Regions from separate parts of the Streptomyces sp. NPDC005962 genome, predicted to be linked through region 2. Evidence: predicted binding sites of a transcription regulator. Region 2 holds the regulator's gene; each other region holds the start of a gene.
The links. Region 2 encodes HrcA, which represses chaperone genes, less so after heat shock. Its sites were predicted from a motif close to TTNGCACTCNGNNNNNCNGAGTGCNAA; they were not measured.
Positions count from the first base shown of each region.

Region 1 (4,139 bases), on a different contig from region 2:
TCCGAGAGCCGACCGGACGTCATATGACGGCGGACGTCCATCTCCCAGAAGCGGTCCTGCGCCTGGACGAAGCCCTGGGCGCGGAACAGGTCCTCAGGTGAATCGCCGTAGATCTGGGGTATGCCTTGACCGTCGCGCTTTACCTGGACGGGGTCGGAAAGCCCCTTGAGCTGCAGCGACCCCGTGGTCTCCGGGAAAGAGGCCCGCACGGTACTGATACTCCAGTACGTGCCGAAGCCGATACCCCCCACGAGCAGCAGCACGACTGCGATCACGATCAGGCGGAGACGACGGCTCTTCTTTTTAGGAGAAGAGCCGGTTGTGTTGGCGGGCATCGCTGTCCTTCGAGGGGCAGGGTGATCCTGGAGTGCTGGAGCAACCATAGGCGCAGGGCTGTCGCCGCCCCTACGCGGAGTCATGACTGACGCCGTCCACCGGCCACCCCGACCGGGCCACCGGCCGCCGGACCGGGCCTTCCACACCTCCGCGGGCGGCCCGCGTGGAAGGCCCGCGTCAAGAACCCGTAAAATGTTAGGTAAGGAAATGAAGTTCCGGTCGGCCGGGAACCGTTCATCTTGTCCCCGAAGGTCCCGCCGCGCACGTGAGAAAGGTTCGGCCCCTGACTGTCCACCACCTCAATGAACTGCTGCTGGTCTGCTCTCTCGTCCTGCTCGTCGCGGTGGCGGCCGTAAGGATCTCCTCCCGCAGTGGGCTGCCCACCCTGTTGCTCTACCTCGGGATGGGCGTCGCCCTGGGGTCGGACGGGCTCGGCGTCACCTTCAACAACGCCGAACTGACGCAGGTCATCGGCTACGCCGCGCTGGTCGTGATCCTGGCCGAGGGCGGCCTGGGCACCAAGTGGGGAGAAATCAAACCCGCGCTGCCGACGGCCGCCGCGCTGTCGACCGTGGGCGTCGCGGTGAGCGTGGGAGTCACCGCGGCGGCGGCGCACTATGTGGTGGGGCTGGACTGGCGGCAGGCGCTGATCATCGGCGCGGTGGTGTCGTCCACGGACGCCGCGGCGGTCTTCTCCGTGCTGCGCAAGGTGCCGCTGCCCAAGCGGCTCACCGGCACCCTGGAGGCCGAATCGGGCTTCAACGACGCCCCAGTGGTGATCCTTGTGGTCGCCTTCTCCAGCCAGGGCCCGATCGATTCCTGGTACCTCATGATCGGCGAGATCGCGCTGGAGCTGGCGATCGGCGCGGCCATCGGTCTCGCGATCGGCTGGCTGGGCTCGTACGGCCTGCGCCGGGTGGCCCTGCCCGCCTCGGGTCTCTACCCGATCGCGGTGATGGCCATCGCGGTCGTCGCGTACGCGGGCGGGGCTCTGGCGCACGGCTCCGGCTTCCTCGCCGTCTACCTCGCCTCGCTCGTCATGGGCAACGCGAAGCTGCCGCACTGGCCGGCCACCCGCGGCTTCGCCGAGGGGCTCGGCTGGCTCGCCCAGATCGGCATGTTCGTCCTGCTCGGCCTGCTGGTGACGCCGCACGAACTGGCCGACGACATCTGGCCGGCCGTCGTCGTCGGGCTGGTGCTGACCATGGTCGCCCGGCCCGTGTCGGTAGTGGTGAGCACGACGCCGTTCCGGGTCGCCTGGCGCGAGAAGGTCCTGCTGTCCTGGGCCGGGCTGCGCGGCGCGGTGCCCATCGTGCTCGCGACCATTCCCATGGTCGGCGAGGTGCCCGACAGCCGTCGGCTCTTCAACATCGTCTTCGTCCTGGTGATCATCTACACCCTGATCCAGGGGCCGACGCTGCCCTGGCTCGCCACCCGGCTGCGGCTGGAGGAGACGGAGGGCACCGCGGATCTCGGTATCGAATCGGCGCCACTGGAGCGGCTGCGCGGCCATCTGCTGTCGGTGTCGATCCCCAAGGACTCCCGGATGCACGGCGTGGAGGTCGCCGAACTGCGGCTGCCGCCCGGGGCCGCGGTCACCCTCGTCGTCCGGGGCGGCTCCAGCTTCGTACCCCTGCCCTCGACCGTGCTGCGGCGCGGCGACGAACTCCTGGTGGTGGCCACCGACCCGGTGCGGGACGCGGCCGAACAGCGGCTGCGGGCCGTCGGCCGGGGCGGCAAGTTGGCGGGCTGGCTGGGCACCGGCGGCGGCTGATGGCGTGGCATAGGTCACCGTGTGCCGTACTGCGGTGGACTGGCGGGCCGGAATACTGCACTATGGAGCGTCGTTAGCACTCAACGAGTGAGAGTGCCAGGAGGAAGTACGTGCCGACCTACCAGTACCAGTGCACCGCGTGTGGCGAGGGCCTCGAGGCGGTGCAGAAGTTCACCGACGACGCGCTCACCGAGTGCCCCGAGTGCCAGGGACGCCTGAAGAAGGTGTTCTCCGCGGTCGGCATCGTCTTCAAGGGCTCCGGCTTCTACCGGAACGACAGCCGTTCCTCGTCCAGCGGCTCGAGCGGCAGCTCGTCGAAGACCGCGGCGAAGAGCGACGGCGGCTCGTCGTCGGACAAGAGCTCCTCGGACAAGGGCTCGTCGTCTTCGTCCTCCTCCTCGGACAGCTCCTCGGGGTCGTCGTCTTCATCCTCGTCGTCCTCCTCATCTTCTTCGTCGAGCACGTCGTCGTCGAGCAGTACCAGCTCGGCCGCCTGACCTCGCACATTTCGCGCCCCCGCCGCTTCCTCCCGGGAAGCCGCGGGGGCGCGGTGCGTCCGGGCGCCGTCGGCCACGGCTGACTAGGGTGACCGCATGGCCGAGACGAGCAGCACACAGGCAGACATAGGGGTCATCGGAGGGTCGGGGTTCTACGCCTTCCTCGACGATGTGACCGAGATCACCGTGGAGACTCCCTATGGGGCTCCGAGCGATTCGCTCTTCCTCGGCGACATCGCGGGACGGCGGGTCGCCTTCCTGCCCCGGCACGGGCGCAAGCACCATCTGCCGCCGCACCGGATCAACTACCGCGCCAACCTGTGGGCCCTGCGCTCGGTCGGGGCGCGGCAGGTGTTCGGGCCGTGCGCGGTGGGCGGGCTGCGGCCGGAGTACGGGCCGGGGACGCTGCTGGTGCCGGACCAGCTGGTGGACCGCACCAAGGGGCGTACCCAGACCTACTTCGACGGTGAGCCGCTCCCGGACGGGCGGGTGCCGAACGTGGTGCACACGACCTTCGCCGACCCGTACTGCCCGGTGGGGCGGCAGGCCGCGGTGGCGGCGGCACGCGGACGCGACTGGGAGCCGGTGGACGGCGGGACGATGTGCGTGATCGAAGGCCCGCGCTTCTCCACGCGGGCGGAATCGCGATGGCATGCCGCGCAGGGCTGGTCGGTGGTGGGGATGACAGGACATCCGGAAGCGGTGCTCGCCCGTGAACTGGAGCTGTGCTACACGTCGTTGACGCTGGTCACCGATCTGGACGCGGGGGTGGAGACGGGTGAGGGCGTCTCGCACGCCGAGGTGCTGAAGGTGTTCGGCGAGAACGTCGGACGGCTGCGCGAGGTGCTCTTCGACGCGGTGAGCGGACTTCCGGACAACGCGGACCGGGACTGCCTGTGCGCGCACGGGCACGACGGCTGGGACCTGGGGATCGAGCTGCCGTAGCGGCTGGGCCGGTGGGGCCGCCGCACGGGTGCGGGCGCGCTGATACGGGTGCCCGCTGGTGCGCGTGTGCACTCGTGCTGGTGCGGGTGTGAACTCGTGTGGGGGACCGAGTTGTCCACAAGGTGGCGGCCGTCCACAGGCCCCGGCGGGATCTGGCGGGGCCGGGCATGGTGAAGGGGCCCAAAGCTCCTGGCTCCTCACGGCAGGCGGTGTTGTGCCATGTCCCATCCGTTCTCCGCGTCCCCGTTCTCCGCGTCCCCGTTCTCCGCGTCCCCGTTTCCCGCGCCCGTGTCCCCCGCGGCTTCTCTGCCTACCCGCGCCACTCCCCCGGCCCGCGCGGTGCCGCGCTTCGGTCCGGTGCGGGTGGCGCGCGACGGCAGATACCGGCTGCGGCGGTCCGCGCGGCGACGGCGGCGCTCCATGGCGGCCGGGCTCGCACTGACGGCCGCCGCGCTCGCGGCCGCGGCACCGTCCTCCGGCCAGGGGTCCGCGCGCCCGGAGCCTGCCCCCGCCACCGCTGCCGGGGGCCGGTACGAGCCGCCGCACCCCGCCATGGTGTCCGCTCCGGTCCGGATCGCCGACGCGGC
Region 1 is NZ_JBEXVE010000023.1:137,777-141,915, reverse strand. Features, by position in the region: gene ABZ370_RS31105 (penicillin acylase family protein) at 1-335, opposite strand, end outside; gene ABZ370_RS31100 (potassium/proton antiporter) at 602-2,110, shown strand; gene ABZ370_RS31095 (FmdB family zinc ribbon protein) at 2,221-2,607, shown strand; gene ABZ370_RS31090 (S-methyl-5'-thioadenosine phosphorylase) at 2,704-3,552, shown strand; gene ABZ370_RS31085 (RcpC/CpaB family pilus assembly protein) at 3,772-4,139, shown strand, end outside.
Region 1: a site for HrcA is predicted at 2,184-2,210, ahead of ABZ370_RS31095 (FmdB family zinc ribbon protein). Genes of this name have one in related genera too.

Region 2 (4,139 bases):
GTACGAAGGCCGCGTCCACGACCGACCCATGGCCGGGTACGTACCGCGCGTCCTCGCCGCCGAGGGCGAGCAGCCGGTCCAGGGCGGCGGGCCAGTGGGAGGGGATCGCGTCGGGTCCGGCCTGGGGCGGGCCGGACTCTTCCACCAGATCTCCGCAGAAGACCACCTCCGGCTGGCCGGGAACCCGGCCCGGGACCAGAACGGCCAGGTCATGGGCGGTGTGTCCGGGGCCTGCGTTCGCCAGCAGCACAGGCCGGTCGCCCAGGTCGAGGGTGATCTCCCCGGAGACCGCGTGATGGGGCGGTACGAGGTGGTCGGCGGCCTCGGCGGCCGCCCCCGGGGGCACTCCGTGCCGTACCGCGTCCTCGCGCAGCGCGTCCCGGCCGCGGCGCAGCGGACCGTCCAGACCGGTCGCCCCGTACACCTCGCAGCCCGCGAAGGCGGCCGTCCCCAGGACATGGTCGAAGTGCGGATGGGTGAGCGCGATCCGGGTCGGCCGCCGGCCGGTCAGCCGGGTGATCTCGGCACGTAGCGCCGCGCCCTCGCGCAGCGTCGAGCCGGTGTCCACCACGAGGACGTCCTTACGGCCGATGATCACGCCGACCGTGCAGTCCCAGTCGGGCAGCCTGCGGCGGGCGATATCGGGACCGAGCTGTTCCCACCCGGCCTCTTCCCAACACGTCTTCATACCGAGACGCTAGCTTCAACAGCGATAGCGTGACGTGTGGCCGGGGCGCCGGCGGGGGGCGGCTCTTGCCGTGGCCACCGCACCCCGCCGTACACTGGCTGAGGGGTTCTGGCACTCGCGACCATTGAGTGCCAGAGGGACGACCTGATGACACGGCTGGACTGGAGGTGCGCGGGGTGCTCAGCGAACGCAGACTCGAAGTGCTGCGTGCCATTGTCCAGGACTACGTGGGCACCGAGGAGCCGGTCGGCTCCAAGGCGCTCACCGAGCGGCACCGGCTGGGAGTCTCCCCGGCCACGGTGCGCAACGACATGGCCGTGCTGGAGGACGAGGGCTTCATCGCCCAGCCGCACACCAGCGCCGGGCGCATCCCCACGGACAAGGGCTACCGGCTCTTCGTGGACAGGCTGGCCGGAGTGAAGCCGCTGTCCGCTCCGGAGCGGCGGGCCATCCAGAACTTCCTGGACAGCGCCGTCGACCTCGACGACGTGGTGGGGCGCACCGTCCGCCTGCTGGCGCAGCTGACCCGGCAGGTCGCGGTGGTGCAGTATCCGTCACTGACCCGTTCGACGGTGCGGCATGTGGAGCTGCTGCCGCTGGCCCCGGCCCGGGTGATGCTGGTGCTGATCACCGACACCGGGCGGGTCGAGCAGCGCGTGGTGGACTGCCCGGCTCCGATCAGCGACGACTCGCTGGCGGATCTGCGGGCCCGGCTCAACAGCCGGGTCGTGGGGCGCCGGTTCGCGGATGTGCCGCAATTGGTGCAGGATCTTCCGGAGTCCTTCGAGCAGGAGGACCGGGGGACGGTCTCGACCGTGCTGGCGACCTTGCTCGAAACGCTTGTCGAGGAGACCGAAGAGCGGCTGATGATCGGCGGCACCTCGAACCTCACGCGTTTCGTGCATGATTTCCCCCTGACGATCCGGCCCGTGCTGGAGGCACTTGAGGAGCAGGTCGTCCTCCTCAAGCTGCTCGGCGAGCAAGACTCGGGTATGACCGTGCGCATCGGGCATGAGAATGCTCACGAGGGGCTCAATTCCACCTCGGTCGTGGCGGTCGGCTACGGTTCGGGCGACGAAGCCGTCGCCAAACTCGGCGTGGTCGGACCGACCCGCATGGACTACCCCGGAACGATGGGAGCGGTACGCGCAGTGGCACGTTACGTCGGACAGATCCTGGCGGAGTCGTAAGTGGCGACGGACTACTACGCAGTCCTGGGCGTGCAGCGCGATGCCTCGCAGGACGAGATCAAGAAGGCATTCCGTCGGCTCGCACGCGAGCTGCACCCGGACGTCAACCCTGATCCGAAGACCCAGGAGCGGTTCAAGGAGATCAACGCCGCTTACGAGGTTCTCTCGGACCCGCAGAAGAAGCAGGTCTACGACCTGGGCGGGGACCCGTCGGGGTCGGCCGCGGGCGGCGGCGCCGGTGGCTTCGGCGCGGGCTTCGGCAACTTCTCCGACATCATGGACGCGTTCTTCGGCACCGCCTCGCAGCGCGGCCCGCGGTCCCGGACCCGGCGCGGCCAGGACGCCATGATCCGTCTCGACGTGGAGCTGAGCGAGGCCGCGTTCGGGACGACCAAGGACATCCAGGTCGACACCGCGGTCGTCTGCACGACCTGTAGCGGTGAGGGCGCGGCGCCGGGTACCTCGGCGCAGACCTGTGACATGTGCCGCGGCCGCGGTGAGGTCTCGCAGGTGACGCGGTCCTTCCTCGGCCAGGTCATGACCTCGCGGCCCTGCCCGCAGTGCCAGGGCTTCGGCACCGTGGTGCCGACCCCGTGCCCGGAGTGCGCGGGCGACGGGCGGATTCGTTCGCGGCGCACGCTGACCGTGAAGATCCCGGCCGGTGTGGACAACGGCACCCGCATCCAGCTCGCGGGCGAGGGCGAGGTCGGCCCGGGCGGCGGCCCGGCGGGCGATCTGTACGTGGAGATCCACGAGGTCCCGCACCCCGTCTTCCAGCGGCGCGGCGACGACCTGCACTGCACGGTGACCATCCCGATGACGGCGGCGTCGCTCGGCACCAAGGTGCCGCTGGAGACGCTGGACGGCCTGGAGGAGGTCGACATCCGGCCCGGCACCCAGTCCGGTCAGTCGGTCCCGCTGCACCAGCGCGGCGTCACCCATCTGCGCGGCGGTGGCCGGGGCGATCTGATCGTGCACGTCGAGGTGCTGACCCCGACCAAGCTCGACCCGGAGCAGGAGGAGCTGCTGCGGCGGCTGTCCAAGCTGCGCGGTGAGGAGCGGCCGACAGGGGAGTTCAAGCCCGGCCAGCAGGGGCTGTTCTCGCGCCTCAAGGACGCGTTCAACGGACGGTAGGCGCCCGGCCGGGGGTCCGGGGGTTGGCCCCCGGGGATGGCAGCCAACGGACGGTAGGCGCCCGGCCGCGAAGGCCTGGGGCGCACGCTGATCCGGCTTTCGGCGCACGTTGATCCGGTGGCGGATCACCGCGGAGGACATGGCACCATGTGCCCATGTCCTCCGCGCTGACCGATCTCGCTCGGTACCCGATCGTGCAGGCTCCGATGGCGGGCGGGGCCTCCTGCCCGCAGCTCGCCGCCGCTGTCATCGAGGCCGGGGGCCTCGGCTTCCTCGCCGCCGGTTACAAGACGCCGGAGGCGATGTACGAGGAGATCAAGCAGCTGCGCGGGCTGACCGGCCGCCCCTTCGGCGTGAACCTGTTCATGCCGCAGCCGCCCAGCGACCCGGCCGCCGTCGCGGTCTACGCCGACCGCGTCGCGGGCGAGGCGTCCCGCTACCAGACCGTGCTCGGGGACCCCGAGTCCGGCTCCGACGACGCGTACGACGCCAAGCTGGCGATCCTGCTGAACGACCCGGTCCCAGTGGTCTCGTTCACCTTCGGCTGTCCCACCCGCGCCGTGCTGGACGCGTTCGCCCGGGTGGGCACCCGGACCATCGTCACCGTGACCTCGCCGGTCGAGGCGGAGACCGCCCAGTGGGCGGGCGCCGACGCCGTCTGCGTCCAGGGCGTGGAGGCCGGCGGCCACCAGGGCGGCTTCCGTAACGACCCGGCCGACGACGCCCCCGGCGCCGTGCTCGGGCTGCTGTCGCTGGTCGCGCTGGTGCGCGAGACCGTGCAGATCCCGATCATCGCGGCGGGCGGGCTGATGCGCGGCTCGCAGATCGCCGCGGTGCTGGCCGCGGGCGCGGCCGCGGGACAGCTGGGCACCGCGTTCCTGGTCTGCCCCGAGTCGGGGGCGAACGCCCGGCACAAGGCGGCCATGACCGATCCGCTGTTCGGCCGGACCGAGCTGACCCGGGCCTTCTCCGGCCGCCCGGCCCGCGGCCTGGTGAACCGGTTCATCCGCGACCACGGCCCGTACGCCCCGGCCGCCTACCCCCAGCTGCACCACCTCACCTCCGGGCTGCGCAAGGCGGCGGCCAAGGAGGGCGACCCGCAGGCCATGGCGCTGTGGGCCGGGCAG
Region 2 is NZ_JBEXVE010000003.1:300,642-304,780, forward strand. Features, by position in the region: gene ABZ370_RS07505 (MBL fold metallo-hydrolase) at 1-688, opposite strand, end outside; gene hrcA (heat-inducible transcriptional repressor HrcA) at 865-1,878, shown strand; gene dnaJ (molecular chaperone DnaJ) at 1,879-3,012, shown strand; gene ABZ370_RS07520 (nitronate monooxygenase) at 3,168-4,139, shown strand, end outside.

Region 3 (4,139 bases), on a different contig from region 2:
TGGCCGAGGGATGACGATCCCTGGCCGAGCCGCACCACCCGCGCCACCGCGCGAGACGGCAGGGCACCGCCCCCGCGCGAAGGCGCCGCGAGCGCGCGAAGGCGCGGCCGCCCCGGGTCGGGGTGGCCGCGCCTTCGCTTGCGGTGCGGGTCGCGTCAGTGCGCGTGGCCGTGGCCGTGGCCCGCGTCGCCCTCTTCCTCGGCCGGCTTCTCGACCACCAGGGTCTCGGTGGTGAGCAGCAGGGAGGCGATGGAGGCGGCGTTCTCCAGCGCGGAGCGGGTGACCTTGACCGGGTCGATGACTCCGGCCTTCACCAGGTCGCCGTACTCCTCGGTCGCGGCGTTGTAGCCGTGGCCCTTCTCCAGCTCGGCGACCTTCGAGGTGATGACGTAGCCCTCGAGGCCCGCGTTCTCGGCGATCCAGCGCAGCGGCTCGACGACGGCGCGGCGGACGACGGCGACACCGGTGGCCTCGTCGCCCTCCAGGTTCAGGCTGCCCTCCAGCACCTTGGCGGCGTGGACCAGCGCGGAGCCACCACCGGAGACGATGCCCTCCTCGACCGCGGCGCGGGTCGCGGAGATGGCGTCCTCCAGACGGTGCTTCTTCTCCTTGAGCTCGACCTCGGTGGCCGCGCCCACGCGGATCACGCACACGCCACCGGCCAGCTTCGCGAGCCGCTCCTGCAGCTTCTCGCGGTCCCAGTCGGAGTCGGTGGACTCGATCTCGGCCTTGATCTGGTTGATGCGACCGGCCACGTCGTCGGAGTTGCCGCCACCGTCGACGATGGTGGTGTCGTCCTTGGTGACGGTCACGCGGCGGGCGGTGCCCAGCACGTCCAGACCGGCCTGGTCGAGCTTGAGGCCGACCTCCTCGGCGATGACGGTCGCACCGGTGAGGGTGGCGATGTCGCCGAGCATGGCCTTGCGGCGGTCACCGAAGCCGGGGGCCTTCACGGCGACGGCGTTGAAGGTGCCGCGGATCTTGTTGACGACGAGGGTGGACAGGGCCTCGCCCTCCACGTCCTCGGCGATGATCAGCAGCGGCTTGCTGGCGCCGGCCTGGATGACCTTCTCCAGCAGCGGCAGCAGGTCCTGGATCGAGCCGATCTTGCCCTGGTGGATCAGGATGTACGGGTCGTCGAGGACGGCCTCCATACGCTCCTGGTCGGTCACCATGTACGGCGAGAGGTAGCCCTTGTCGAAGGACATGCCCTCGGTGAAGTCCAGCTCCAGGCCGAAGGTGTTGGACTCCTCGACGGTGATGACACCGTCCTTGCCGACCTTGTCCATCGCCTCGGCGATCAGCTCGCCGACCTGCTTGTCCTGGGCGGACAGCCCGGCCACGGCGGCGATGTCGGACTTGGAGTCGATCGGGCTGGCGGAGGCCAGCAGGTCTTCGGAGATGGCCTTGACGGCGGCGTCGATGCCCTTCTTCAGGGCGGCCGGGGAGGCACCTGCGGCCACGTTGCGCAGGCCCTCGCGGACCAGCGCCTGGGCCAGCACGGTGGCGGTGGTGGTGCCGTCACCCGCGATGTCGTTGGTCTTGGTCGCCACCTCCTTGACGAGCTGGGCGCCCAGGTTCTCGTACGGGTCCTCGACCTCGACCTCGCGGGCGATCGTGACACCGTCGTTGGTGATGGTCGGGGCACCGAACTTCTTGTCGATGACGACGTTGCGGCCGCGGGGGCCGATCGTCACCTTGACGGTGTCCGCGAGCTTGTTGACGCCGCGCTCAAGGGCGCGACGGGCGTCCTCGTCGAACTTCAGGATCTTCGCCATGGTTGCGTATGTCCTCTCATTGCGATCCTCGGCCGCCGTACGGAGGCAGCCGCCGTCGCGTCAAAAAAACGAACCGCGCCCCGACCCCGGGTATCTGTGACACGGGCACCGGGGCGCGGCTCAAGGCAAAACTTCGGTGATTACTTCTCGACGATCGCGAGGACGTCGCGAGCCGAGAGGACGAGGTACTCCTCGCCGCTGTACTTCACCTCGGTGCCGCCGTACTTGCTGTAGAGCACGACGTCGCCGACGGAGACGTCGAGCGGAAGCCGCTTGCCGTCCTCGAAACGGCCCGGGCCCACGGCCAGGACGACGCCCTCCTGGGGCTTCTCCTTGGCGGTGTCCGGGATGACCAGGCCGGAGGCCGTGGTCTGCTCGGCCTCGACGGCCTGGACCACAATGCGGTCCTCGAGCGGCTTGATGGCAACCTTGGAGCTGGTGGTCGTCACGATCCGACCTCCCCCTTCGGAGATCTCACGGGGTTAACTGTCTGAGGTGGCGACCAGGTCGATCCGTCGTCGCGGGTGCCGGACCTGCCCGTCGCTGTGTAGCTGGCACTCAGCAGTGCCGAGTGCCAGCCCTGACATTATGACGCGGTTAGCACTCCGTCAACCAGAGTGCCAAGCGAGGCGGCGGCGAACCGCTCGGACGCCCCCGGCCGCGCCGCTCAGATGTAGTCCTCAAGCCGCGCCACGGTGAACCCCTGCGCCTGGATCTCCCGCAGCATCTCGGTGACCATGTCGGTCATGGAATGCCCGTCGAGCTGCTCCGGGCCGCGGAAGTGCGCGAGCACGATGTCCCCCGGCCGGAGCCCGCTGCCGGAGCGGTACACGAGCCCCTTGGGCTCCATCTCGGCGCGCCACAGCACCGCCTTGTTCAGCCCGCACTCCGCCGCCGCCCGCAGCGTGTTCCGGTCGTAGTCCCCGTACGGCGGGCGGAAGAGGTGGGGCTGGAGACCGAGGCGTTCGCGGAGGACGTCCTGCTGGCCGCAGATCTCGTGGAGCTGGGTCTCGTAGTCCTTGCCCGCCAGGCTGGGGTGGGTGAGCGTGTGGTTGCCGATCCGGTTGCCGAGTTCGCGCAGCGCGCGGAAGTAGCCGTAGTGGTCGCCGATCACCTCGTCCTCCAGGAACTGGGTGAACGGCAGCCCGAGGTCGCGGGCCTGGTCGATGAAGGCCGGGTCCTTCTCGATCCCGTCGTCGAACGTCACGAAGACCACCCGATCGGTGGTGTCCACCTGCCGGATGACCGTCGCCAGCCCGGACACCGGCGGCCACACCGGCGCGAGCGCCGGCTTGACGGCGGGCGGGGGCGGCGGGGCCAGCGGACGGTCGAGCCCCCAGCGGCGGTACCCGTCCGGCGGCGGGTGCGGGCCGTTCTCGCGCCCGGTGGTCCTGGAGACGGAGGAGGGGGACGACGCGGAGGGCGAGGCCGACCGCGTGAGACCGGCCGCCTTCCCCGTCCTGGCGCGCGGCTCGGGGCCGGAGCCCCCGCACCCGGCGAGCAGAGCCGCCGCGGCGGCGAGAACCAGACACCCGGAAACACCACTCTTCAGCATCATCACAAAAGTGATCTTCTGTTCCCCCGTGCGCGCCCGCGCGCCGCACGGGTGCGAATGCCCTCCCCGGAGCGGGGAGAATGGGCCATGTGGACGTTGACGCCTTCGACTCACTGCTCGGCGACGAGGGGCAGGCGCTGCTCTCCGCGCTCCGGGACTACGACCCGGCGCGGGAGCTGGCCACCGCGACCCGGCTGCGCCGCGACCATCCGGCCGCCCTGGTCTCGGCGGCCCTGACCCAAGCCCAGCTGCGGCAGCGGGCGGTGGCCAAGTTCGGGGCGGAGGACGCCCATCGGATGTACTTCACGCCCCACGGCGTCGAGCAGGCCACCCGTACGTCCGTCGCCGCCTATCGCGCCGACCGGATGGCCGGATTCGGGGTGCGCGGCGTGGCCGATCTGTGCTGTGGCATCGGCGGCGACGCGATCGCGATGGCGCGGGCCGGGCTCACCGTCCTGGCCGTCGACCGCGACCCGCTGACCTGCGCGGTCGCCCGGGCCAACGCCGACGCGCTGGGCCTGTCGCAGCTGATCGAGGTGCGCTGCGCCGATGTCACCGGCGTCGACACCTCGTCGTACGACGCCGTCTTCGTGGACCCCGCCCGGCGCGGCGGCCGGGGCCGGGTCTTCGACCCCGAGGCGTACTCCCCGCCGCTGTCCTGGGCCATCGAGGCGGCCCGCACCACCCCGCACGCCGCCCTCAAGATCGCGCCGGGCGTTCCGCACGAGGCGGTGCCGGAGGACGCGGAGGCCGAGTGGATCTCGGATCAGGGGAACGTGAAGGAGGCCGTGTTGTGGTTCGGCACC
Region 3 is NZ_JBEXVE010000017.1:80,267-84,405, reverse strand. Features, by position in the region: gene groL (chaperonin GroEL) at 156-1,778, opposite strand; gene groES (co-chaperone GroES) at 1,919-2,227, opposite strand; gene ABZ370_RS26225 (polysaccharide deacetylase family protein) at 2,446-3,336, opposite strand; gene ABZ370_RS26220 (methyltransferase domain-containing protein) at 3,414-4,139, shown strand, end outside.
Region 3: a site for HrcA is predicted at 2,376-2,402, ahead of groES (co-chaperone GroES). Genes of this name have one in related genera too.